Regions from separate parts of the Anaerobacillus sp. ABD4_527 genome, predicted to be linked through region 1. Evidence: predicted binding sites of a transcription regulator. Region 1 holds the regulator's gene; each other region holds the start of a gene.
What was found. Region 1 encodes LexA, which represses DNA repair genes until DNA is damaged. Its sites were predicted from a motif close to CGAACATATGTTCG; they were not measured.
Positions count from the first base shown of each region.

Region 2: a site for LexA is predicted at 2,507-2,520, ahead of addB (helicase-exonuclease AddAB subunit AddB). Genes of this name have one in related genera too.
Region 3: a site for LexA is predicted at 2,984-2,997, ahead of ACXAHI_RS09595 (YhjD family protein). Genes of this name have one in related genera too.
Region 4: a site for LexA is predicted at 2,507-2,520, ahead of ACXAHI_RS05025 (Y-family DNA polymerase). Genes of this name have one in related genera too.

Region 1 covers NZ_JBSWXZ010000001.1:409,980-415,898, forward strand. Annotated here, with positions in the region: gene ACXAHI_RS02090 (2'-5' RNA ligase family protein) at 1-319, shown strand, start outside; gene ACXAHI_RS02095 (hypothetical protein) at 576-806, shown strand; gene ACXAHI_RS02100 (sporulation protein) at 877-1,635, opposite strand; gene lexA (transcriptional repressor LexA) at 1,741-2,361, opposite strand; gene yneA (cell division suppressor protein YneA) at 2,515-2,838, shown strand; gene ACXAHI_RS02115 (YneB family resolvase-like protein) at 2,838-3,488, shown strand; gene ACXAHI_RS02120 (DUF896 domain-containing protein) at 3,556-3,792, shown strand; gene ACXAHI_RS02125 (HesB/YadR/YfhF family protein) at 3,911-4,195, shown strand; gene sirA (sporulation inhibitor of replication protein SirA) at 4,346-4,789, shown strand; gene ACXAHI_RS02135 (YneF family protein) at 4,881-5,105, shown strand; gene ACXAHI_RS02140 (M15 family metallopeptidase) at 5,219-5,919, shown strand, end outside.
Region 2 covers NZ_JBSWXZ010000001.1:9,689-15,607, forward strand. Annotated here, with positions in the region: gene ACXAHI_RS00060 (TVP38/TMEM64 family protein) at 1-422, shown strand, start outside; gene ACXAHI_RS00065 (manganese catalase family protein) at 1,025-1,594, opposite strand; gene ACXAHI_RS00070 (spore coat protein CotJB) at 1,615-1,881, opposite strand; gene ACXAHI_RS00075 (spore coat associated protein CotJA) at 1,884-2,093, opposite strand; gene ACXAHI_RS00080 (hypothetical protein) at 2,208-2,405, opposite strand; gene addB (helicase-exonuclease AddAB subunit AddB) at 2,595-5,919, shown strand, end outside.
Region 3 covers NZ_JBSWXZ010000001.1:1,836,855-1,842,773, forward strand. Annotated here, with positions in the region: gene ACXAHI_RS09570 (hypothetical protein) at 1-140, shown strand, start outside; gene ACXAHI_RS09575 (protease inhibitor I9 family protein) at 716-907, opposite strand; gene ACXAHI_RS09580 (S8 family serine peptidase) at 882-1,895, opposite strand; gene ACXAHI_RS09585 (hypothetical protein) at 2,217-2,603, opposite strand; tRNA gene ACXAHI_RS09590 (tRNA-Arg) at 2,799-2,877, shown strand; gene ACXAHI_RS09595 (YhjD family protein) at 3,015-3,401, shown strand; gene clpP (ATP-dependent Clp endopeptidase proteolytic subunit ClpP) at 3,567-4,151, shown strand; gene ACXAHI_RS09605 (HPr family phosphocarrier protein) at 4,503-4,760, opposite strand; gene whiA (DNA-binding protein WhiA) at 4,963-5,904, opposite strand.
Region 4 covers NZ_JBSWXZ010000001.1:947,232-953,150, forward strand. Annotated here, with positions in the region: gene ACXAHI_RS05015 (alpha/beta fold hydrolase) at 1-743, opposite strand, end outside; gene ACXAHI_RS05020 (YolD-like family protein) at 833-1,165, opposite strand; gene ACXAHI_RS05025 (Y-family DNA polymerase) at 1,181-2,392, opposite strand; gene ACXAHI_RS05030 (SDR family NAD(P)-dependent oxidoreductase) at 2,667-3,470, shown strand; gene ACXAHI_RS05035 (SDR family NAD(P)-dependent oxidoreductase) at 3,767-4,558, opposite strand; gene ACXAHI_RS05040 (MBL fold metallo-hydrolase) at 4,575-5,543, opposite strand.

The sequences.
Region 1 (5,919 bases):
GATTGGATCCTTTTTAAATTATCAAACCCTATTTCTATCACCTACACATACAAAAAAACTATTAGAATTGCATTCAAATCACCATGATTTTTTTAGTGAGTTTAGTACGAATGCCAATCCATACTATGAACCTGATCAATGGATACCGCATTGTACGTTGGCAAATAACTTATCATCCGATAAACTCTCTGAAGCATTTAACTATTGTATGAAACGAATTCAAACGATTGAAGGAAGAGTTGAAGAAATTGCACTTATTGAATTGGTAGATGATGAAGGCTTTGATGCTCCTATAATCTATAGACAGCCTTTAAAATAATAGGGGGTTATCTGATTTGAAAGAAAAACAACTACTAGACGCAGTTGTTTTTCTATTTAAGCAAATGAATTGAATATGTACTTTATTCCCTCCCATAAAGCTATGCTTGTGATTACGACTAGGATCAATTTAAAGGTATCTTTCATTACGCACCTCCAAGGGTTTGTAACTGTAGTACGTAATAACTATAAAAAAAGTTTCAGTTCTAGATTTTAGAAAAAGAGTAAGAATCATAATGTGAAGGCGGTAGAAGAGAATGATATGGGTTATGACTCAAAATCTTGAGAGCTTCGTGAATGTGAAAGAAATAACTGTAAAGAATAACATGATCGAAGGGGTCATAGAGAGAAGATTCTTCATCGAATGGAAAAAGACGTTAGGAACGTTTGAATCGAACGAGAGAGCATTGGAAGTGCTTAAGGAATTGTATAACGGAATCGATGAAACAGTAGGAAATATCACAAAGGTAGTAATACCATTAAAATAACGTGAACTTTCCGTAATCAAAAAAGCTGTCTCGATAAACAACCGAGACAGCTTTTTGTGAATCTATAATATTACTTTTTATATTGATCAATTTTCAGCTGTAATTTCCTTGCGATAACGTCAGATGAATCGTTCAGTTCTTGGTTCGTTAAAGTCACTTTTGCGATGCTTTCGTCCATTTCCAAAGCTTCTGCGAACAATCCTCCGAGTCCGCGAGCGCGGCGATCGACTTCAAGCATGACATCTAAATGGTTATCGTGTAAAAAGAAGATCGCTTCGAGTTCATCTAAGTAAGCGCGATATTCCCCGCTAGGCGTAAATTCAAACTCTTGAACATAGCCGTAGCGAGACTGCTCCATTTCCACCTTTTTCACATGGAAGCCCAGGTAGCTTTCTAATGCTTCGATTACTTTTTTTACATGTGGATGTGGAGAAACTTGAATTAGGTCTCTATCTTTTGGATCAAGCGCCATCGGGATGTCTAGCCCTGTCTCAAACCATACTGGAAGCCTTCCGAGTGAAGCTGGCGTGTCGTATGGAAGTTGAATGGAAAACGGGATTTCTTTCGTTTCACCTTCTGAGATCTTCTCCTGATCAGCAACCTTATATTTCTTTAGCGCTACTTTTTCTCTTACTTTTTTATCATCCACTTCACGGATAGCTTCTGTCATAAGGAAGATATGAATCGCATCGATCGATTGCTCGATTTCACCACCCTTTATGACAACTTTACCATTAACGGTTTCCCCCGGAACGAAATAATCCTTCTCTAACTGCGTATCAACCTTTGCAGCACCTACTCCGACACTTGCTAGAAACTTCTTAAGCATGTTTTTCCACCTTTCCTAATTAGCTGTTTCCTGATTATACGATAAGAGATAAAGAAAGGATTCATGTTTTTTAGAATAAAAAAATAAGAAGCGCAATTTGCGCTTCTAGTGGATTGAACGAAATACACCGATGACTTTACCTAGAATGGAAACTGAATCAAGGATGATTGGCTCCATCGATGAATTCTCTGGTTGTAGGCGGAAGTAGTTGCTTTCTTTAAAGAAACGCTTAACCGTAGCTTCGCTATCTTCCGTCATCGCGACAACAATATCTCCATTGTTCGCAGTTGGCTGTTGTTTCACAATTACCATGTCACCGTTATAAATGCCAGCTTCGATCATACTGTCACCTTCGATGATTAGCATGAACGTGTGCTCGTCATCTTGTACAAAGTGTTCTGGTAGAGGAAAATACTCTTCAACATTTTCGATCGCCGTTATCGGTTGGCCGGCAGTTACTTTACCAATGACCGGAATGTTCACCGTTTCTGGACGAGGAATATCGATCGTTTCATCTAGTCCGAGTACTTCGATTGCTCTTGGTTTCGTTGGGTCGCGTCGGATGTAACCTTTCTTCTCAAGTCTTGCAAGGTGTCCGTGGACAGTTGAGCTTGAAGCGAGTCCTACAGCTTCACCAATTTCTCTAACGGAGGGTGGATAACCCTTTTGTTTCACTTCGACTTTAATAAAGTCCAGAATATCCTGCTGACGGTTTGATAGTTTCATATCTCTGGCACCTCGTTCCAATCTATCTATTTGTTAGTAGTATACCAGAATTTTTGTTCGCATACAAACATAAGTTCGAAAATTCAGTTGACACGAACAGAGGTTCTGTTTATACTAAAACCAGAACAAATATTCGTATTCGGGGTGATTGGGATGAGAAAACAAGCTAGAGGCTTGTCTGGAGTTGATTTTCTTGTCATTATATCTTTTGTGGCCGTATTAATATTCGTGTTTGTATCATTGAGAGCTGCAGCTGCTGAAGGGTATGATCGTTATACTGAAATTGAATTAGAGCGGGGAGATACTGTTCTTGAAATCGCAGAAGAATATCGTGACGCACATGAGCTGTCTGACCGTAATTTTATCAGCTGGGTGGAAGAAGCGAACAAAATAGATGCAGATCGAATAGTAGCAGGAGATACACTTATCATTCCTGTTGAGGCAAATGCAACAGCGCTGGGGGTAAAGGAAAAGTAATGAATGCAATCATATACTGTCGGGTAAGTACAAAGAAAGAAACACAGGAATCATCACTTGCCAGGCAAAAAGAAGAGCTGCAAAGATTTGCAGCTCAATCTGGTTTTACAGTACATAAAGTGATCGAGGAAAAGCACAGTGGATATGACATTGATCGAAATGGCATCTTAGAAGTGTTAGATTTGTTGAAAGAAGGCTCAGCAGACGTTCTTCTTATTCAAGATGAAACAAGATTAGGAAGAGGAAATGCTAAGATCGCCTTGCTTCATGCAGTCCATAAGTATGGCGGAACGATTTATACAGTAAACCAGAACGGTGAGCTACAGCTATCTGAAGCTGATTCGATGGTCCTTGAAATCGTAAGTATCGTTGAGGAGTTTCAGAGGAAACTACATAACCTTAAAATAAAGCGAGGAATGGAGAAAGCGGTACGAGAGGGGTATAAGCCTCAGCGGAATTTAAGTGACCGACGTCACGGGGGAAGGGAACGAAAGATTGTTCCCATCGAAGAAATAGTGAATTTACGTGATAGAGGGTTAACGTTCCACGAGATTGCCGCTACGTTAAAAGGGTTTGGTTATGAAGCATCAAAAGCAACGGTTCATAGGCGCTATAAGGAGCATGTTGACGAATTGGAGAAGAAGCTATAAACTTGCCTGTGGCAACGACTTACGTTAGGATAAAAGTAATTAGATGTTATAAAGGAGTTATTTCTGTATGTTATCACAGGATAAAATAAAGCGAATTAATGAGCTCTCTAGAAAATCAAAAGAGTCTCAACTAACAGATCAAGAGAAAAAAGAACAAAAAGATCTTCGTCAAGAATATCTTCAAAGTCTTCGTTCTTCCTTTGAAAACCAACTTCATTCGATTAAGGTAGTTGATGAGACGGGCGATGACGTTACACCTGACAAATTAAAAGAGAGTAAGAAAAATAGAGGTCCGATTCAGTAAAAATAGCCTAATTTTGCATTTCGCAAAATTAGGCTATTTTTTTGGTTGCAATTTTTAGAAAATTCGTTATACTGTACTATAACAAGGTGTTATACTACAAAGAGAGAGGATGGATAGGATGTTTGTTGTAACGGATTCAGCGGCTGAGTTTTACAAGAATGAAATGGAGCTTAATAATGGGGATTGTTTAAGACTTTTTGTAAGGTACGCTGGGAGTGGAGATAGCGGTGGGTTTTCACTAGGAGTAATGTCTGATAAGCCTGCTACAGACGATTTCAAAAAAGAAGTTGGGGGAATCACTTACTTCGTGAAGCCAGGAGATGAATGGTTCGTTGATCGAATGAAACTAGATTATGATGCGAAGTGCGGTGGCGTTCTTTGCGACCTACCGAGCATGGCATAACATAAACCTGTACTATAACATAGATGTTATAGTACAGGTTTTTTGGTTTCGACAAAACTAGTGGAAACTGAACTACAGGTATAGACAATCATCTTAATGAATTTCCTTTATACTTATGTTTATTATACAAGGTAGACAGGGGGAATCGATATGAGGCATTATGAGATGCACTTGATCAAGCAAGAAGTAGCCGTCCAATATGGTGGAAAAGAACTCCTGTTATATCAACTATTTAATGAAAGAAAACGTACGCTTCAGAAAGAAGCAAAAGAATTGCTAGACAAACAAATTGAATTTATTTCAGAGTCTATCCCTGTAATAGATGTGAATCGCTATCTTGTTTCAGAATTAGGTGGGTTTCGGAATTATGAATATCGAAATGGAGGGCATTGTTTAACGATTTTACAATCGAAAAGTGACGGCTCTCTGTTTGTAAACCAAAAGAAAATCAACGTATATTCGAACGGTACATATGAAGCAGAGACGATCTTCTTTGAGGTGCTAAGAAAGCTCACTCCTACTTTCTTTGCCATCGATCATCAATCGAATCGATATGGGTGGCTCAACCCGCTTAAAAAACAAAAGCTAGTTTAAACAAACCCTACTATTTTAGTAGACGTTATTGTATAATCAGGAAGGGTTGTAGTACACTAATGGAAGAGAAAGAATAAGGAGGAAATACAGCATGTGGTGGATGTATACGCTTGTGGGCGTTCTAGCATTAATTGCTGGGGCTGCGCTTGGCTTTTTTATTGCCCGCAAATATATGATGGATTATCTAAAGAAAAATCCCCCTATCAATGAAAATATGCTTCGTGTAATGATGATGCAAATGGGGCAAAAACCTTCTCAGAAGAAGATTAATCAGATGATGAAGGCTATGAATAGTCAAATGGATAATAACAAATAATGTACTGGCACTCTGGGAACAGAGTGCTTTTTATATGGAGAGGTTTTGGTTGACGGGCATATTCTAGATGATGATATGATAAGATAGACTATATTTTATTAGGAAGTGTTGACATGACGGTAAGAAAGCTAGTATTCGTATCAGGGCTATCGCTCGCACTTGTGGCAGGTTGTTCATCGAATGAGCAGAGTGATCAGACGATGAACGATGAAAAGTCGGAGCAGACTGAGCCTGATCAAGAAGAAAAAAATCAAGATAACAAGACCAATAGTGAAGCGAACGAAGAAAATGGTTCTTCAAATGAAGATGCGAATAAAGATGATGGTGCAAATAACGAACCTGATGAGTCACAACAAAATGCGTATCCAGCTATGGGTGAAACGGTGACTGAAGAAAATGGCAAAAAAGTCGTAACAAATCCTGATAGTATCTATGTAGTAGCAAACAAAAATAGAAATTTGCCGGCTGATTTCGTTCCGAAGAATCTTGTAGAACCTGACGTCCCTTTTTATGCAAATGAAGGAGATCCGAAGAGACTGATGGTAGACGAAGCAGCAAAGGCGCTTGAAGAAATGTTTGCAGCTGCAGAAGAAGCTGATATGCAAATCAAAGCTGTCTCTGGTTACCGTTCTTATGAAAGACAGGAAGCGATTTTTGCTTACAACGCAGAAAGATACGGTGCCGAGAAAGCAAATCAGGTAAGTGCACATGCAGGGCAGAGTGAACATCAGACTGGATTAACGATGGATATTAGTACACCTTCACTGAATGGTGCGTTAACTGAGAAGTTCGGGAGTACCCCTGAAGGTGAATG
Region 2 (5,919 bases), 400 kb from region 1:
CATCCCTAGGTGCATTGCTCGTTTTTATTGTTGTAAGAAAACTTGCAAGACAGCGATTCATGGGTTTGATCACAAGGCATAAAAAGATCGATAAGACGCTAAGGTGGATCGAAAGACATGGATTCGGCATGGTGTTCCTCTTACTGTGCTTTCCATTCACACCATCAGCCCTCATCAACGTTGTCGCTGGCCTATCGAATATGAGTATCAGAAGTTTTGTAATAGCTGTTCTTCTTGGAAAAATGGTTATGATCGCCATCGTTTCATTCATCGGACATGACGTGTTTTCATTAATCCACCAACCACTGCAATTGGTGCTGATCGTCCTCGCCATCGGACTACTATGGGGTGCGGGAAAAATTATAGAGCTCAAGCTAAATCAGCGACCAAGAAAAACAAGAATGGAAGATCAATCAAGATAAGCCATGCCGGGAAGCGGCATGGCTTTTGTTTTGGTTTTAGGGTGGTAATCTGGCTAATAAAATGCGATTTTGGCTAATAAAATCTTAATTTGGACAATAAAATTCGATTTTAGCTAATAAATTGAGATTTTGGACAATAAAAAGTCTGTTATAAGGGTGTACTGCTTATTTCGCTGGGAGCTTTGATAGAGATATCAGCGATAATTGTAGTGATATCAGCGAAATTTTTGATATATCGGCGATAATGAAGGTTTTATCAGCGCTTTTTTAAATATATCAGCGAAACTGAGGATTTATCGGCGAACTGAGATTTACAGGCTGTGCCAGCTCCGTTTCTAAACGCTCGTCTCCGCTTTTCGCTATGTCCAGCTACGACTCGCAGAAACTACGCTATTTCACTCTTTCAACTGAACACAAAGAACGTGTTCAATTTCAAGAGTTCCAATAGCTCCGTTTCTAAACGCTCGTCTCCGCTTTTCGATGTCTAGCTGCGGTGGCCAAATACTCCGGTAGTTTCAGAAGAGCGATTGAGACAAAAAGCGTCTCATTCGCTCTTCTTCCAACTCCCTGCGTATTTAAACGGGCCACCTCCGCCTTTCATATCAATAAAACTTCTTCTTATCCCTATCTTCCTTCAAAATCTCCACAGCTTCTCTAAACCTTTGGGAGTGGACGATTTCACGTTCTCTTAGGAAGGCGAGGGAGTCGTTTAGGTCTGGGTCGTCAGAGAGGTCAATGATCCATTGGTAGGTGGCTCGGGCTTTTTCTTCTGCTGCGATGTCTTCGTAAAGGTCAGCGATTGGGTCGCCTTTTGCTGCGATGTAGCTTGCGGTCCATGGGACGCCGGCTGCGTTTGAATAGAAGAGTGCTCTGTCGTGGTTTGCGTAGTGCGCGCCAAGTCCAGCTTCTTTCATTTGATCTGGTGTCGCATCTTTCGTTAGTTTATAAACCATTGTTGCAATCATTTCGAGGTGGGCGAATTCTTCTGTACCAATATCGGTTAGAAGTCCTACGACTTTGTCTGGGATCGTATATCGCTGGTTTAAGTATCGAAGGGCAGCAGCGAGTTCACCATCTGCGCCTCCGTATTGCTCGATTAGAAACTTCGCAAGCATCGGATTACATGTGCTTACTTTTACAGGATATTGAAGCTTTTTTTCATAAACCCACAAACGCACTCATCCTTTCCAAATTAAACTTGCCACGGCCATGGGGTATCATTCCAGTTCCAAGGGTAGCTGCTGTAGCTTAATCCGTACTGAAGAAGAGGTCCGTAATCTTTCTCATACCTCTTCCTTAATTGCTTCCTCAATTTTGCAAACTCATTGAACTGCTTGATCGCATCGATGTCATTCGGATGTGTGTCGAGGTAGAGGGTTAGTTCTAACAGCACAAAGTCAGTAGCCTGAAGCTCTTCGAGTAATTCGTAATACTCCTTCGGTAGCTGTTTGTGCTTCATCGTTAGCCCTCCTTGTTCTTTTCATAAGGGTCATAGAACACTTTCCAGAGCGTTCCTGCTGCGAGTGCTTCTCTTGGCGAAAACTGTTCGAGTCCTGGAGGTTGGAAGCCCAAATAAAGGTTAGGTGGTGTGGAGTAAGACTTCACTCGAATCGGTTTACATGGGTCAAAGGGGCTTACATAAGGTTCCCAATATTTCCGGTTGGTGTACATTGTTCGCCTCCTAAGAATTCGATTGGCTACCTTACTAGATTTATGTTTTTTCCTTATAAAAGATGTTCACTCCATGAAAAAAGCACCTCCACTCGTTGGAGGTGCTTGGCTGGCTTACATGTTGTTCACAGTGTCATTCCATTTTGCTAATGCGTTTTTTAAATCGTGAAGGTCTAATTCGAACGGATAGTTGCTGTGTACGCTCGTTTTCTGTGATTCATCAAGCTTTTCGTAACTATGCACGAACTCTGTCATATCTCTCGTAATCCGGTTAAGCTCCCATTTAAATGTATCCATCTCTTTATTTTCCATGTCCAAAACTCCTTTACAAAAGTTATGCTTAGTAGTCTATACCCTTACAGTTTTCCCTGAAACCTACTGGTACGATCGCTCAATAATTGGAAACTTTAATGCGAACGTATCTTCTTATGAAGTCTATTAAATTGCAAAAAAACGTGAGATAATGGGAGGGTTAGTACACGTGTACGGGAGGAGAAACGTATGGGAGTTCAATTTATTATAGGTCGATCGGGGAGCGGAAAAACCGATCACTGTCTTACTGACATTCAGCGCGAGTTAACCGAACGTCCTCTAGGGGAGACGATGATCTACTTAGTTCCAGAACAGATGACGTTTCAGTCAGAGTATGAACTCGTACATAACCGTAATCTAAAAGGGATGATTCGTGCTCAAGTGTTCAGTTTTACACGTCTTGCATGGAAAGTCCTCCAAGAGACCGGTGGCATGGCGAGGCCACATTTAACGTCTGTCGGTACGAGTATGATGCTCAGGCATATTATTGAAGAAAATAAAGCGCAACTTAGAATCTATCAGCGCTCTTCAGACAAAACCGGCTATATCGATCAGCTGAATGATATGGTCACTGAATTTAAGCGCTACTGCCTCGAGCCAGATCATATTAAAAGCTATGCTGATGATTACTATACAACCGATGATCGAAGTCTTTTACGAGACAAGCTCTATGATCTGCATCTTGTATACGAAGCATTTCAACGAGCGATGATCGGCCATTATTTAGATTCGGAAGATTACCTTCAGCTGTTAGCTGAGAAAATCTCTGAATCACAGTATCTAGAGAATGCCGCGATTTGGGTGGATGGCTTTCATAGCTTTACGCCACAGGAGCTTCTCGTTTTAAAAGCATTAATGAAAAAAGGGGCGGACATCACGTTCACCATCACGATGGACACCGAGATGAATCCAGCTTCGGTCCATGAACTAGACCTTTTTCACGAGCCTGCGACAACCTGCCAGACGCTTCTCCAAATGGCGAATGAAGAAGGGATCGACGTGAAGGTCCCTGAGCTATTAACTCACCAAAAAAGGTACCAAAACAACGAGCTTCGGCATCTGGAAGCAAATTACGGAGAACGCCCACCTGTCCTTTATGCAGGAGAGCTTCAGCATATAAAAGTTAACCATGCGGTGAATATTCGATCAGAAGTTGAAGCTGCAGCAAGAGAGACGCTCAGGCTTGTACGAGACGAAGGCTATCGATACAGAGACATCTCTGTGATGGTCAGGGATATGTCAACGTATTATGAGCTTGTCGAAACCATTTTCACAGATCATGGAATTCCTATTTTCTCTGACCAAAAACGGACGATGCTCCATCATCCTTTGATCGAGCTCATACGTTCGAGTCTCGATATCATTCAATACCACTGGCGGTATGAAGCTGTTTTCCGCTGTGTAAAAACAGAGCTTCTATTCCCTGATGAAACGGAGAATAGCAAAGCAGATCTAAGAGATCGGATGGACGAGCTCGAAAATTATGTGATCGCAAAAGGAATTAAGGGATACCGGTGGAGGTCAGGTGAGCGGTGGAAGGCGAATATCTATCGTCAATTAGAGGATAAAGAAGCCGTAACGTCTGATGAGATCGAGCGAATGGAAGAACGATTGAACGAAACGAAGGAATGGGTTTCGAATCCTTTAGAGAAATTTGAACGAAAGATGAAGCAAGCAAAGACAGTACGGGAGAAGTGTGAGGTTCTCTACTATTTCCTTGAAAACTGTAATGCTGCTGAAAAAGTAGATCGGCTAAAAGAACACGCTGAGAAGGCGGGACAATTAACGAAGGCGAGAGAGCATGATCAAGTTTGGGATGCCGTCATCGCTCTCCTCGATGAAACGGTCGAATTGATTGGAGACCAGGAGTTATCGATCGAACAGTTTACAAAACTATTAGAAGCTGGAATCGAAAGTATGAAGTTTGCTCTCGTACCTGCTTCTCTCGACCAAGTGGTGATCGGTAGCATCGACCGCACTCGTTTTACAAATGTAAAATGTGGATTTCTGCTAGGCGTGAACGATGGAGTGTTGCCAGCAAAACTTCAGGATGATGGACTTTTAAGTGAACAAGATCGAGAAAAGCTTGAAGAACAAGGAATTCAACTTGCTCCTGGCTTGAAGCGGAGATTACTAGATGAAGAATTCCTAATCTATCACGCCCTTTCAACACCTTCAGAGAATTTATGGGTGAGCTGTCCACTTGCGGACGGCGAAGGGAAAGGCCTACAGCCTTCGATCGTCATGAATCGAATTCAGGAAATGTTCCCTGACCTATCGGTTGGGTTGAAGTTTGCTGAACCTGGTGAAGAAGCAGATGACGAACTCTCATTCATCACGAATCCGTTAAAAACGATCGGTAGACTTACTGGCCAACTGAGGCAGTGGCACAGGGGCTATCCGATCGATGCAATCTGGTGGGATGCGTATAACTGGTTCGTTGAAAACAGTGATTCGGAGAGTAGTAAACTGAGATTAGTAGAAAGCTTGTTTTATCGAAACAAAGCGACAAACCTTTCTCGTGAAACAAGTCGTGAGCTTTACGGTTCAAAGATTCAGGCAAGTGTCTCCAGAATGGAGCGGTATCAGTCTTGTGCATTCTCGCAATTCGCTTCACATGGCCTCAAGTTAAAAGAGCGCTCCACCTTTAAACTAGAAGCGCCGGATATCGGTCAGCTCTTTCATGCCTCATTAAACATGCTTGCTGAAACAATCAAGCAGCGAGACTGGGATTGGAGTAAGCTTTCGACGAATCAATACTATGAGCTTTCAGGAGAAATCGTCGAACAGCTCGCGCCAAGGCTTCAAAATGAAATCCTACTTAGCTCGAATCGCTATCACTATATTATGAGGAAATTAAAACAAGTCGTTGGTAGAGCTTCCTCTGTGCTCGGACAGCAGGCAAAACGAAGCGGATTCCAGCCTGCTGGACTTGAACTCGCTTTTGGTCCTGGAGAGGCGATACCACCGATTCAATTTAAACTTAAGAACGGCGTTACGCTGCAGCTTATCGGAAGGATCGATCGGGTCGATCAGGCGTTTAAAGAAGATCAGCTCCTCTTGAGGGTCATCGATTACAAATCGAGCGGAACGTCCCTTGATTTGTCTGAAGTGTACTTTGGGCTTGCACTACAGATGCTCACGTATTTAGACGTCGTGATTTCTTATTCTCATCTATGGCTAGGAAGAGAAGCGGCAGCAGCTGGTATGCTTTATTTCCACGTTCATAATCCGATGCTTCAAACGTCTTCACCAGCTCAATCAGCCATACAAAGAGAGCTTTTCAAGAAGTTTAAGATGAAAGGCTTGTTACTTGCTGATAAAGACGTTGTCAGCTTAATGGACGATACGATTGAAAGAGATAAGTCAGATATCGTGCCTGCAGCGCTGAAAAAGGATGGGAACTTTACAAAGAACTCATCAGTGCTTTCATCGGAAGATTTTGATGCGCTTCGGGCATATACGAGAAAGACGATCCAAAGAATTGGAACAGATATTTCAGACGGTAAAATAG
Region 3 (5,919 bases), 1.4 Mb from region 1:
GTTATCGCGAAAGGACAATGACGGACTATCGGAAGTACTGGAACGAATTCTTCCGCATTGTAGATAGACCGAAATATATCACGAATGTAACTACGGATGACTTCTGGAAATTAATTAATTTACTATTAAGGAAGCGCTGATTATCTCCTGTAACGGTTAACATTTGAATGAACAGAATGAGGTCGATGTTTAACCGTCTATTCGCGGAAGGATTACTTCCGGTAAACCCTGTCGCTCCTATTCGCAAACAAAGACGGACGAGCAAACGGTCGGAGCGCTAACTGACGATCAACTTTAACGATTGTTTGCCCAGATAGATAAGACGTCATTTGGTGGTTATCGAGATTACTGCCCTATGATTGATGCTCAAAATGGGGATGAGTATTAATGAAGTTATGCGCTGGAAATCGGTGATATTGACTTCGATAATGGTGTCGTTATGTTACGGGGGAGCAAAAATTAAAAACAGAAGAATCGCGCGGTTCCGTTGCCGCCAAAAGTGGCGTCTGAGTTAACGCAACTCATAAAGGAAACGCAAGAGTTTTTCGGAGCTAGCATTAAGACTGTATTCGTCAATAACTCTGGCGATTCACTCAACGATGATTTGATTCGAAAACGTATGTATAAGTACGAAAATGACGCAGGATTGAAAGGCGGATGCTGTTACTCGCCACATATAATGCAAAATAAATATGAGGTCTCATTGACCTCATATTTACTGCACTTCATAGAATTCTTCTTCTTCTACAGTTAATACTCCATTCATTTTCTTCAAAGTTTCTATTGTTTCATCAGGAATTGTGATCGAGTAAACGTTAAAAATGGATGATACTGTTTCAACATCTCCGAACTGTTTCAGATCCATTAACACACTTTTACTCTCAAGCTTCACTAACATTTCCTTCATTACTAATCCCTCCTAGTATACCTTCAATACTAATTAGCCCATTGCCCTGCTCGTTTTTAGGTAATCCAAGATCATGAGCAGTCTCATTTATAGTTTCCACTATATACTCACAGTCAAACTTCTGAGATAAAGCAGCAATTACACCACTGATAACAGGTGCAGCAAACGAAGTCCCATAGTATTGTTTTCCATCTACATTGCACATTCCAGGGGCTAGTATGTCTGGTTTGGATACTCCATCTAAGGCAGTGCTACTATATGGGGCTAGTTTTTTATTCACGTCTACCGCGCCTACTGTGTACGCATTCTTTGCGTTTCCAGGACAAGCAGTAATCCCTTTTCCCTTTTCTCCCCAGTTGCCGATTGAGGCAACAACCATGAACCCCTCTTTTCTTAACTGGTTTACAGTTTGACAAACAAGACACTTATCATCACAAGTACCTTTTTTACCAAGCGACATATTAGCAATGTAGATTTTATTAGTATAAACAAATTCCAGGGCTTTTAATATAGACTTTTTGTCAATATTGCCATTATCATCAGCAACTTTGACATTTATTATATTGGTCCACGGAGCAATGTTTTTAACAACAGCACCTACAACAGTCCCGTGTAGTTCGCCATCTATCATAGCATCGTTCGAGTTTGTAGATTTCGAACAAACTTCATGGGAATTGATGTCCACACCACTTATGGGTGTCATGCCGCTGTCGATGATAGCAACAGAAGTGTTACTGCCAGTGTATGACTGCGCCTTTAATTTATTGACTCTTATATTTGGGAATGTGCTGAAATTTTGTACTTCATACATATCATTCAAATCAACTTCATGCACGAAGTCCAATTTCTGAACTTGACTAACATGATTCATATTAACACAAACTAATGGAAAATGTTCAAAAACATAGTCTAAACGAATGTTTTCTTTTTCAAGGTCCAAAACCATTTCATCAGTAAGCCTTCTATTAAGCTTCAAAATATATTCCACTATTATTCCTCCCAACTCATCTGATGACTCTATTCAACAAGAGAGTTGGTAACTCCTTCAAATATTTTCAAAAAATATGTCAAAAAAAGCAATGCCAGTTCGATTTGTCACACAGATTCCATATAAAACACGTCTTGCTCATCCGTCGTACATAACCCGTCCTGACCGTCGACCTGCTCCGACTGTATCGACGGCAGTGGCGCGCTCACGCGAAAGCTATGCGTAAGGACGCCGAAGTCGTCCGCCATGTCGAGCATCGTTCCGTTTCGCGTATTAAATGGGGAAATTATCAAGCGGCTTCGATGGCGTTACCTCCTTCCGTTAAAATACGAATTCATGTCCGTTTCCTTGCCGCCGCGTTCTTCTACAAACCGGAACATACCTTTGATGTCCGCCTGTAACGTTTACCGGCTTGTCGCCCGCAGGTTGTAGCGCGGTGATGAGGCGATCGACGTCCGTTTCGTTCATCCCTCCGCCGTTGCCTGCCGGAGTGTAGGACGAAAGCAAACGGAACAATTGTCCCTGCTGCGCCTCCGTCAAGATCATTACGTTCATCAGCGCGCGTATAACGATCTCGTTGTGCATCGGTGGAGGCGTCATAGCTTGCGACGGAAGACCTCCGGAATAAAACTTCGGACGTGCTTCAACGTCACGCGCAACTCCTCCGGCGTGGTTATAGAACATTTGGCGCAGTTGTTCGTTCTTCATATTCTGATACGAAGCCTATAAATACCGGTTGCAACGACTACCACTCTATCGTATAATTGAGCGTGTCACTGCGACGTTAATATGTCCGCAATAAACGGCTAGCACCGGGTCTTTTTCCGGTACACCGTCCCAACTGCTGAAAAGGTTAGCGTTATGTAAACGCAGTGCTGGCGAGGGTTTATCGTCGTTTAATATGCGCCCGTAGCTCAGTAGGATAGAGCGGTGGTTTCCGGTACCACGTCTGTCGGGGGTTCGAATCCCTCCGGGCGCGCCAACTACATAATTACAACCCCTTTTCATTCCGAAAAGGGTTTTTTTGCGTCTTCCCCTTTATAGAATGGGGTTCTTGACGTCTCATTCGTCTCATAGTATTGTAAAACCAAACATACGTTCTTACAGGCGGTGAAGATCATGTTCCGATTAAGTAAAGAGGAAGCAAGTGCTGTTCGGGATTATTTATTGCTTCCTTATGTTAAAAAGGTACTGGAGCTCGATGCTGCATGGGTTCATCGTTCTAAGATGAAGCTTCCACGCCCTTATTTGGAACTGATCAATCAAGCTTTCACTCTCGCTTCCACAGATTTAAAAGAAGCAAAATCAGTCCTTCATAAGCAACACATCAAAACTTCAGTTCAGGATACAAAGGAAGATATCGTCATCTATACTGTCTATTGCCGTGGATACAACCAAACGTATCGGTACACGTCCGTCCAAATTAGAAACCTTGTTGAAAGAAGAATTGCGGGTTACTTTTTAAACGATCACCGATTTAAAAAAAGACAGATTCGTTCTGTTTAAAACGGTTGTCAGCGGGGAAAATGGAGATATGTAGAACCATCCATGTGCTGGCGAAAAAATTAATAGTCAAAAAGAACAGCACTTTATTTGACCTATATTGACCTTTTCGGTATGATGAACCTACAGAACTACATATTTGAATGAATAAAAGGGAGGAATTTTATTATGGTATTAATTCCAACGGTTATCGAACAAACAAACCGCGGTGAAAGAGCATATGACATCTACTCTCGTCTTCTCAAGGACCGCATTATCATGCTTGGAACTGCAATCGACGACAACGTATCGAACGCAGTTGTAGCTCAGCTTCTTTTCCTAGCTGCAGAAGATCCAGATAAAGATATCTCTCTTTATATTAATAGTCCAGGTGGATCAATCACAGCTGGAATGGCAATCTATGATACAATGCAGTTCATTAAACCGAAAGTATCTACAATCTGTATCGGAATGGCTGCTTCAATGGGAGCGTTCCTACTAGCGGCTGGTGAGCCTGGTAAACGTTATGCACTTCCAAATAGTGAAGTCATGATTCACCAACCACTCGGTGGTACACAAGGTCAGGCTTCTGATATCGAAATTCATGCGAAGCGTATCATTCAAATGCGCGAAAAGCTCAACAAAATTCTTGCAGAGCGTACTGGTCAGCCTCTCGATACGATCGAACGCGATACGGATCGTGACCGTTTCATGGAAGCTCTTGAAGCAAAAGAATACGGCTTGATCGACGAAGTTATGGAGAAAAAAGCATAAATAAAAAAAGGTTGCCGTGATGGCAACCTTTTTGATTGTAGAGAAAGTCTCGATGTTACGATGAATTCCATTTTCAATAAACGTTGATTGGTAAATGGAACAGAAGTCCCATGTTCGTCTGTTAAACCATTGAGACGGAGTGTTTTTTTGGATTTATTCTCTTCAAAGTAGGAGAGACGATCGCGGACTCCTGCGGTAGAACGGGCGGCCGAGACCGGGGTGTGGGTTTCACCTCGGGCTTGGACGTTCGTCCGCGGAAAGCGTGCAATCGACTACGGCGTTGGGAGAACCGAATATGTACATAGGTTTCCCGACAAGCTGAAAGGTTGCCCTGATGGCAACCTTTTTTCTTTAGTCTTCTTTTTGAATGAAGTCCACAAGAGATGAAACAGCATCTTCTTCGTCGTTTCCATCTACTGTTAAGACAACAGAAGAGCCAGAGCCCACCGCAAGGCTCATGATTCCCATGATACTCTTCGCATTTACCTTTTTACCGTCTTTTTCTAGAAAAATATCTGAATTAAATCGATTTGCCTCTTGAACAAAAAGTGCTGCAGGTCTTGCTTGTAATCCTGTATCCAACGTTACGACTACTTCTTTTTGAACCACTTTTCCATTCCTCCTTTATTTATAAGAAAGCGCTATCTTTATTGATGAAAAAAATAAGTATATGTGTTTGTTATAGATTTGCTACGTACTTACCAACAGCATTCCATTTATTAAGACTTCTAAACGTCCCAACGCTATGTTCTCAAGGCCTAGAATAGTAGAAAATCAAGCCCGCACTACTTGCGCAGGCTCTTATTTCTGCTTATGTTATTGGCTTTCCTGCACGGAGCTTTTCAGCTAACTGATCGATCTTTCGAAGCCTGTGGTTGATTCCCGACTTACTGATCGCACCACCAGTCAACATCTCTCCAAGTTCCTTAAGGGTAACATCCTGATGCTTCACTCGAAGTTCAGCAATTTCTCTCAATTTATCAGGTAGGATATCTAACCCAACTTCATTTTGTATAAAGCGAATGTTTTCAACCTGTCGGAATGCAGCACCAACTGTTTTATTTAGATTAGCTGTTTCACAATTTACGATCCGATTAACAGAGTTTCTCATATCTTTCATGATGCGAACATCCTCAAAATAAAGCAATGCCTTGTGAGCGCCTACTACACTTAAAAACTCTGTAATTTTCTCGCCCTCTTTAATATAAACGATGTATCCTTTTTTACGCTCGAGCATTTTTGCATTAAGATCGAACTGATTCATAAGCTTACACAATGAATCCGTATGCTCCTCATACATCGAGAATATTTCTAAGTGATAAGAAGTTTCAGGGTGATTGATCGATCCCCCTGCGAGAAAGGCTCCTTTCAAGTATGCTCGTTTGCAACAAGCCTTTTTCGTAAAATCACTTGAAATGCTTCTTGTAAACATGAACGCATTGTCCATAATACCTAAATCCTCAAGGAGATCTCTAGCACTCGAGGAAACGCGAACAATGTAGACATTATTTTTTTTGAGACGCATCTTTTTACGTACGAGCAATTCGACATCGTAATTGTAAAGACGTTTGATAAGCGTATAGATCCTTCTCGCGATCGCAGCATGTTCAGTGGGTATATCAAGGATCAGTTGTCTGTTCCCAAATGATATGGACCCATTCATTCGAATGAGTGCTGCGAGCTCTGATCTAGAGCAGCACGCTTTACTTTCGAGCTGTGTTAATTCTTTCTTCGTATCGGCAGCAAATGACATCGCTATCCCCCCTTT
Region 4 (5,919 bases), 540 kb from region 1:
TTCGGTAGATCTTCTGCCAGCCGTTTTCCAATTTGAAGCGGTACTACTCGATCATGCTCCCCCCATATCAGTAAACTCGGCGTATGAATTCTCCTCAATTCTTCTTGTGACAAATCCCCCTCACGATCTCGAATCATTCGTACGAGCGAACGGAAAATCCCTTCATGGAAGAAAGGCTGAACATAACCATCCACCATCTCTTCATCGATTAAATTTGGATCGTAAACGCAGTTCATCAAATTCCCTTTTGCTCCTTTTCGCGAAAGCCAGCGCTTTAAATACACTGAGAAAAAGGGCAAATAAGAAGAGTACACTAAACTCTGTCTCGCTTTTTCAAGGTAGCCTGAACTACAGAGCAAAATATTTTTCTTAACTAGGTCTTCATCGATACTTGCTGCTCTTAATGCCACTTGCCCTCCCATGGAATGACCAATCATAACGGTCTCGTCAACACTTAGCCGCTCGAGTAGTTCGATCACGACTTCCGCAAAGTTTTGATAAGAGTGAACAAACCGACTCGATTTTTCACTTCTTCCAAACGGTGGGAGATCAACGGCTACAATCGTGTAATGCTTTGAAAGCAAGGGAATCAATCTTCGATAACTAAAAGTGGAAGATAAAAACCCATGCAGTAATGTTAGCACAGGACGGTCCGACGTCACTTCGTTCTCATGATACTCATAGTGAATATCAATTCCTTTTATGTTCTCCTTATAATGTTTGAGACTCTCTACAGATAGCATCTGACAGTTCACTCCGTATACTAGTTTGTACGTATTTTACCCCTTTTCGCCGAGGAAAAACGTCTTCTGTTGTGGGGAGTGTTACCATCTTAGTCGCCTTCACCAATATGCACGAGGCTTGCAAACGAAATGTTCTGCCTCTTCTCATCTAGATCAACAATTCGTAATTCTTTATTGAGCTGGTCGATATAATGAACATATCCTGTCAACACGTTCTTCGTACCGTTCTTGAAATAATGAAATGTAAGCGGCTGGTGAAATGCCATCGCTTCACAAATGGTGTCGTTCATCTCCTCAATCTTCTGCTCATCAAGCTCAGGCTGTTCTCTTCTCCGGTCTTCCTCTTTCCATTCTCTTAACTCTTTAACATGCTCTGGTAACATCATCGATGTCCATTTAATATTTCCTCGGTCACGAATCATCTTATCAACCCCTTTCTATGCTTTGTGACCTCCGACAAGCTTACTTCGATGCAACGCTGTACCGGCTTTCGTGTAGGAAACAGCGCGAAGCAGAGAATCGGATCCGTATTTCTCCCGTATCGAGTCCATTACGTATCCAAGGTCTCGCTGCTTCGGCCGTTTCAAATTGAAAAGGTTGAGCTGCACTTCCTCGTCATCACAAATATTTGAAAGAGCGATTGAGATTTTCCGAACCGTTTGCCCTCTATAAAATTCCTGAAAAAGCTGCAAGCACACGTCATAGATTTCAAGCGTGATGGAGGTGGGGCTGTCGATGCTTCTCGACCTGTGAAAACCGCCGCCTCCCTCGTCTTTACTATAGCCGATTCCGAGGCTGATCGTACGCCCAGCTTTTCCGGCTCTTCTCGCACGCCTCGCTACTTCTTCACTCATTTCCAAAATAACGTGTTTGATTTCTTTTTGCTCATGATAATCACGAAGTAGAATCTGACTTTTACCAAAGCTGATCTGCCCCTGCATAATCGGAGCTCCAATGTCAGAGAGATCTACTCCCCATGCATGGTGATAGAGCTGATTGCCCATCACTCCGAACTTTTGTTCAAGAAGATGTAACGGGTATTTTGCGAGCTGTTCAACATTCATAATCCCCATCCGATTTAAAGTGCGCTCGAGACGCGGACCGATCCCCCACATTTTACTTAGAGGCGAAATAGACCAGAGCTTCTCAGGGATATCCTCATACGTCCATTCAGCAACGCCATACTTCTTCGCCTCTAAATCCAGACAAAGCTTCGCCATCAGCATGTTAGGACCTATACCGATCGCACATGGTAAACCGAACGTTTCACTGATTTCTTTCCTGATTTTATTAGCCGTCTCAAAGCGTCCTCCCCACAGACGCTCAGTCCCGTCGATTTGAAGAAAAGATTCGTCCACACTGTACGTATGGATACATTCTTTTGGAACATACCGATGAAATAACCTTGTGATCTCCATCGATTGTTTCAAATAGGATGACATTCTCGCATTCACGATATGAATACGGGGATCATCAGGAATTTCAAAAAGCCTGTTTCCTGTTCGGATATTAAAATCTTTTTTTAGTGCAGGCGAGGCCGCTAAAACCACACTACCCTGACGCTCCGTATCTCCCACGACAGCAAGATGACACGTTAAGGGATCGAGCCCCATCTCGACCGCAGAACAGCTCGCATAAAAACTTTTCATATCAATACACAAAATGGTTTTCTTTTGTAACGTTGAATAATCCACCTTCACCACTCCTTTCAAATAATCGAAAATAAGAACACTAGTTCTATATATCTATACCCGTATTTTACCCGAATATACGTTCGTATATCAATAAGTACTTTCTTCCAACGCACTACAGCACGAAGATAAGAAACAAATTTAGCAGAGCAATTGTGGCCATGTGGTACTTTGGGGTTTCGTGTTTCATTGAAAGAGGGAATCGTTACGTAAAATATAAGGAGGAAATCATATGGGAATTTTTAGAGAGGATGCATTGAAGCATCATCATATTGTCGTAACTGGAGCTACCGGTGGAATCGGATATGTAACAGCGAAAGTAGCGGTACAAACAGGTGCAGCAGTAACGATCACAGGACGGAATGAAGAAAAGCTTTCAAAATTAAAAAAAGAATGCGAGGAACTGATGGAAGGTGCAAAAGTCACGAGTATTGTTGCTGACCTAACAAACACAGAAGACCGCTCGCACCTTATCAAGAAAGCTGCAAAGGAAAACGGACCGATCACTGGACTCGTAAATTCAGCAGGTATTGGCGGTGGGGATACGTTAGATTACTTACAGGAAGAAGATTTACGAAACGTGATGGAGCTGAACTACACTGCTACAGTGCTTCTTACGCAGCTCGTTTATAACCACATGCGTAACGAAGGTAAAAAAGGCGGAATCGTGAACCTCTCTTCTCTTTCAGGATTACGAGGTACATACGGAAACACAGCATACAGCGCATCTAAATTCGCAATAACTGGATTCACACAATCATTCGCCCACGAAGCGATCAAGCACGGCATTCGCGTTAACGCCGTATGCCCTGGATTCGTCGACACCGAAATGGGAAGAAGTGCAATAGAAGCTAAAGGAAAGCGGGAAGGTAAAAGTTACGAAGAAGAATTGCAAGCGGTAGAAGAAGGATTACCTTCTGGGCGTATCACACAGCCAGAAGAAGTAGCAAACAGCATTATCTACCTCTTATCGAGCGCATCTGAGAACATTATTGGAGAGTCACTAAAGATCTCTGGTGGTAGTGTGATGAGATAAAACAGAACAAGAGGCTGGGACAAAACCAACATACATGAAGGGAATCGCGAATGTAGAATGTTAAAGGGTAAGACTTTAGCGTAGCCAACATACGTAGACTCCTGCGGGAACAGCACGAGTCCGAAGGCCCCGCGGGGTTTTTTGCTTTCTGAGGAGACTGAGGCCGTGCCTGCGGAAAGCGAAGTATGTTGGCGAAGCGGCGGTTTCCTATCTGTAAATTACAAAAGGCCCGATCTAATTCAAATGAATTGATCGGGTCTTTCTCATGGTTATACGCTTATGCCCCAGCCTCTTGTTTATTTCTGATTAAAAAATCGGCCGCCCACTTTTTCAATTAGACCAGGGGCTGCGTGATAAATCTTCGCTCCGGCATTCATCCAGCCCGGAAGGTTCACTTCTCGCTTACCTTTTTCAATAGCTGATAAGATCTCACCCGAAACCTTCTCAGGAGTCAGCATCATTTTTTCTACGTTCTTTGTATAATTGCCACTGCTGTCAGCCACTTCAAAGAAATTGGTCTTGATCGGCCCAGGATTGACGGTCATTACGTTGATACCATAGGGCTTCATCTCTAACCTTAAGCTATTTGAAAACCCAAGGACCGCATGCTTTGTAGCGGAGTAAGCAGCTGACTTAGGTGTCGCGATTTTTCCAGCTTGTGAAGCAACATTGATCACTAGGCCTTTTTTCGCTTCTACCATGCCTGGTAAAACATTCGCGCAAAATCTCATCAATCCTATGACGTTCACATCGAACATCGTCTCGATTTCTTTCATATCCGCATCGACAAAATTGTCAAACTTACCGAAGCCAGCATTATTGATGAGTATGTCGATCGGAGGCATTTCTTTTAATAACCGAGGAAGGAGTTGATCAACTCTCTCTCCATCTCCAACATCCATCGGCCATACGGCAGGAGGATAGCCACCTTCCGATTCAATTTGCTCTTTCAACCTAAGCAACGTTTCCTCGGTTCGCGCGACGAGGATAAGTCTTGCGCCTTCTTTAGCTAAATCGAGAGCTAACTGGCGGCCTATTCCACTTGAAGCCCCGGTTATAAGTATAACTTTGTTCTTAATATTCTTCATGACTCTCTCCTAACGATTATTGATGTCTATAGAGATCGACTTCTCCACTTCTAAACTGAGTTATCATCCCTTCAGATTGTAAGTAATCTAACTGACCGATCGTCTCAGAAAGAGTAAGCCCAATCTGCTTCTTATAAATACCTGGAAACAGCTTTTGACAAACTTGAAAAGCGGTTAGCGGCTCTTGTTTTAATAACACTCCAACTTTCTTGGCTCGTTCTTCCTGCTGTCGCAGACGATCCTTGATTAACACCTCGACGTTTTCAATCGGGTCACCGTGACCTGTATAAACAAAAGACGGTGCTAATTCAAGTGTTTTGTAATAGGACTCGCGCTGTTGTAGCAGCGGCTTCGGACGATTCTGCTGTCCGTTGTACGGTGGCTCTAGTATAGGATTCGATGAGATATTCTTTATGAGGTGATCCCCTGCTATCATCGTTCCAGTCTGTTCATGGAGAAGAGAAATATGGCTTTGTGCATGACCAGGAGTTTCGATTACCTTCCACCCCTTACAGCCAGGAACCTCATCACCTTCAGTAAGATGGACATCACACGTGGCCCGATCTGTAAAGGAGAGATATTCTTTTAAATCATGGACATGATGTAAAAAACGCTCATGGACTCCCGCACTTTGATAGATGCCTCTCATAAACATCTCGTGCTCTTGTAAAAAGCTATCTTTCATTTCAAGCCAACGATCATTTTTCCAGTGACCAAGCACTTTCTTACCCATCTCTCTCATCAATCCCGCTAACCCGATATGATCAGGATGATGATGCGTTAAGATTACTTGATCAACGTCTTCCAAAGAAAACCCATGGTCCTTCAACTGTGATACAAGGACTTCTTTCGCTCGTGATGTTCTAGGACCTGTATCAACCAGTGTTACCGCATCACCCTTAATTAAAAAGCAATTCACAGGACCAACTAAAAATGGCGTCGGTACTGTGAAGGAGAGTATTTCATCTGCCATCGTCGCGTTCATCACTCCACCGCCTATCCTTGATTTCCTAACTCCATTCTACTCTTCATCCTACCTTTTGTCATTATATCAGTATAGTTAAGTCAGAAAATTATAAAAACTCATTGACAATTTTTTTAATTCGTAGCATACTATGTAAAACTAAACGACCTTTAGCTACGAACGGGAATAGTAGAAGTAAAAGCATCGTTCAGAGAGAGGAATTCAGAGGCTGAAAGATTCCTTACTACCTGCAAACTTTGAACCTACCCATGAGCTAGCTGTGGAAACACGGCCGTCCCCTACGTTATAGGGATTTTGAGGATATCTTAGATATCAAATGAAGGTGGTACCACGGATTACGCCCATTCGTCCTTTAATTATAGGATGAGTGGGCGTT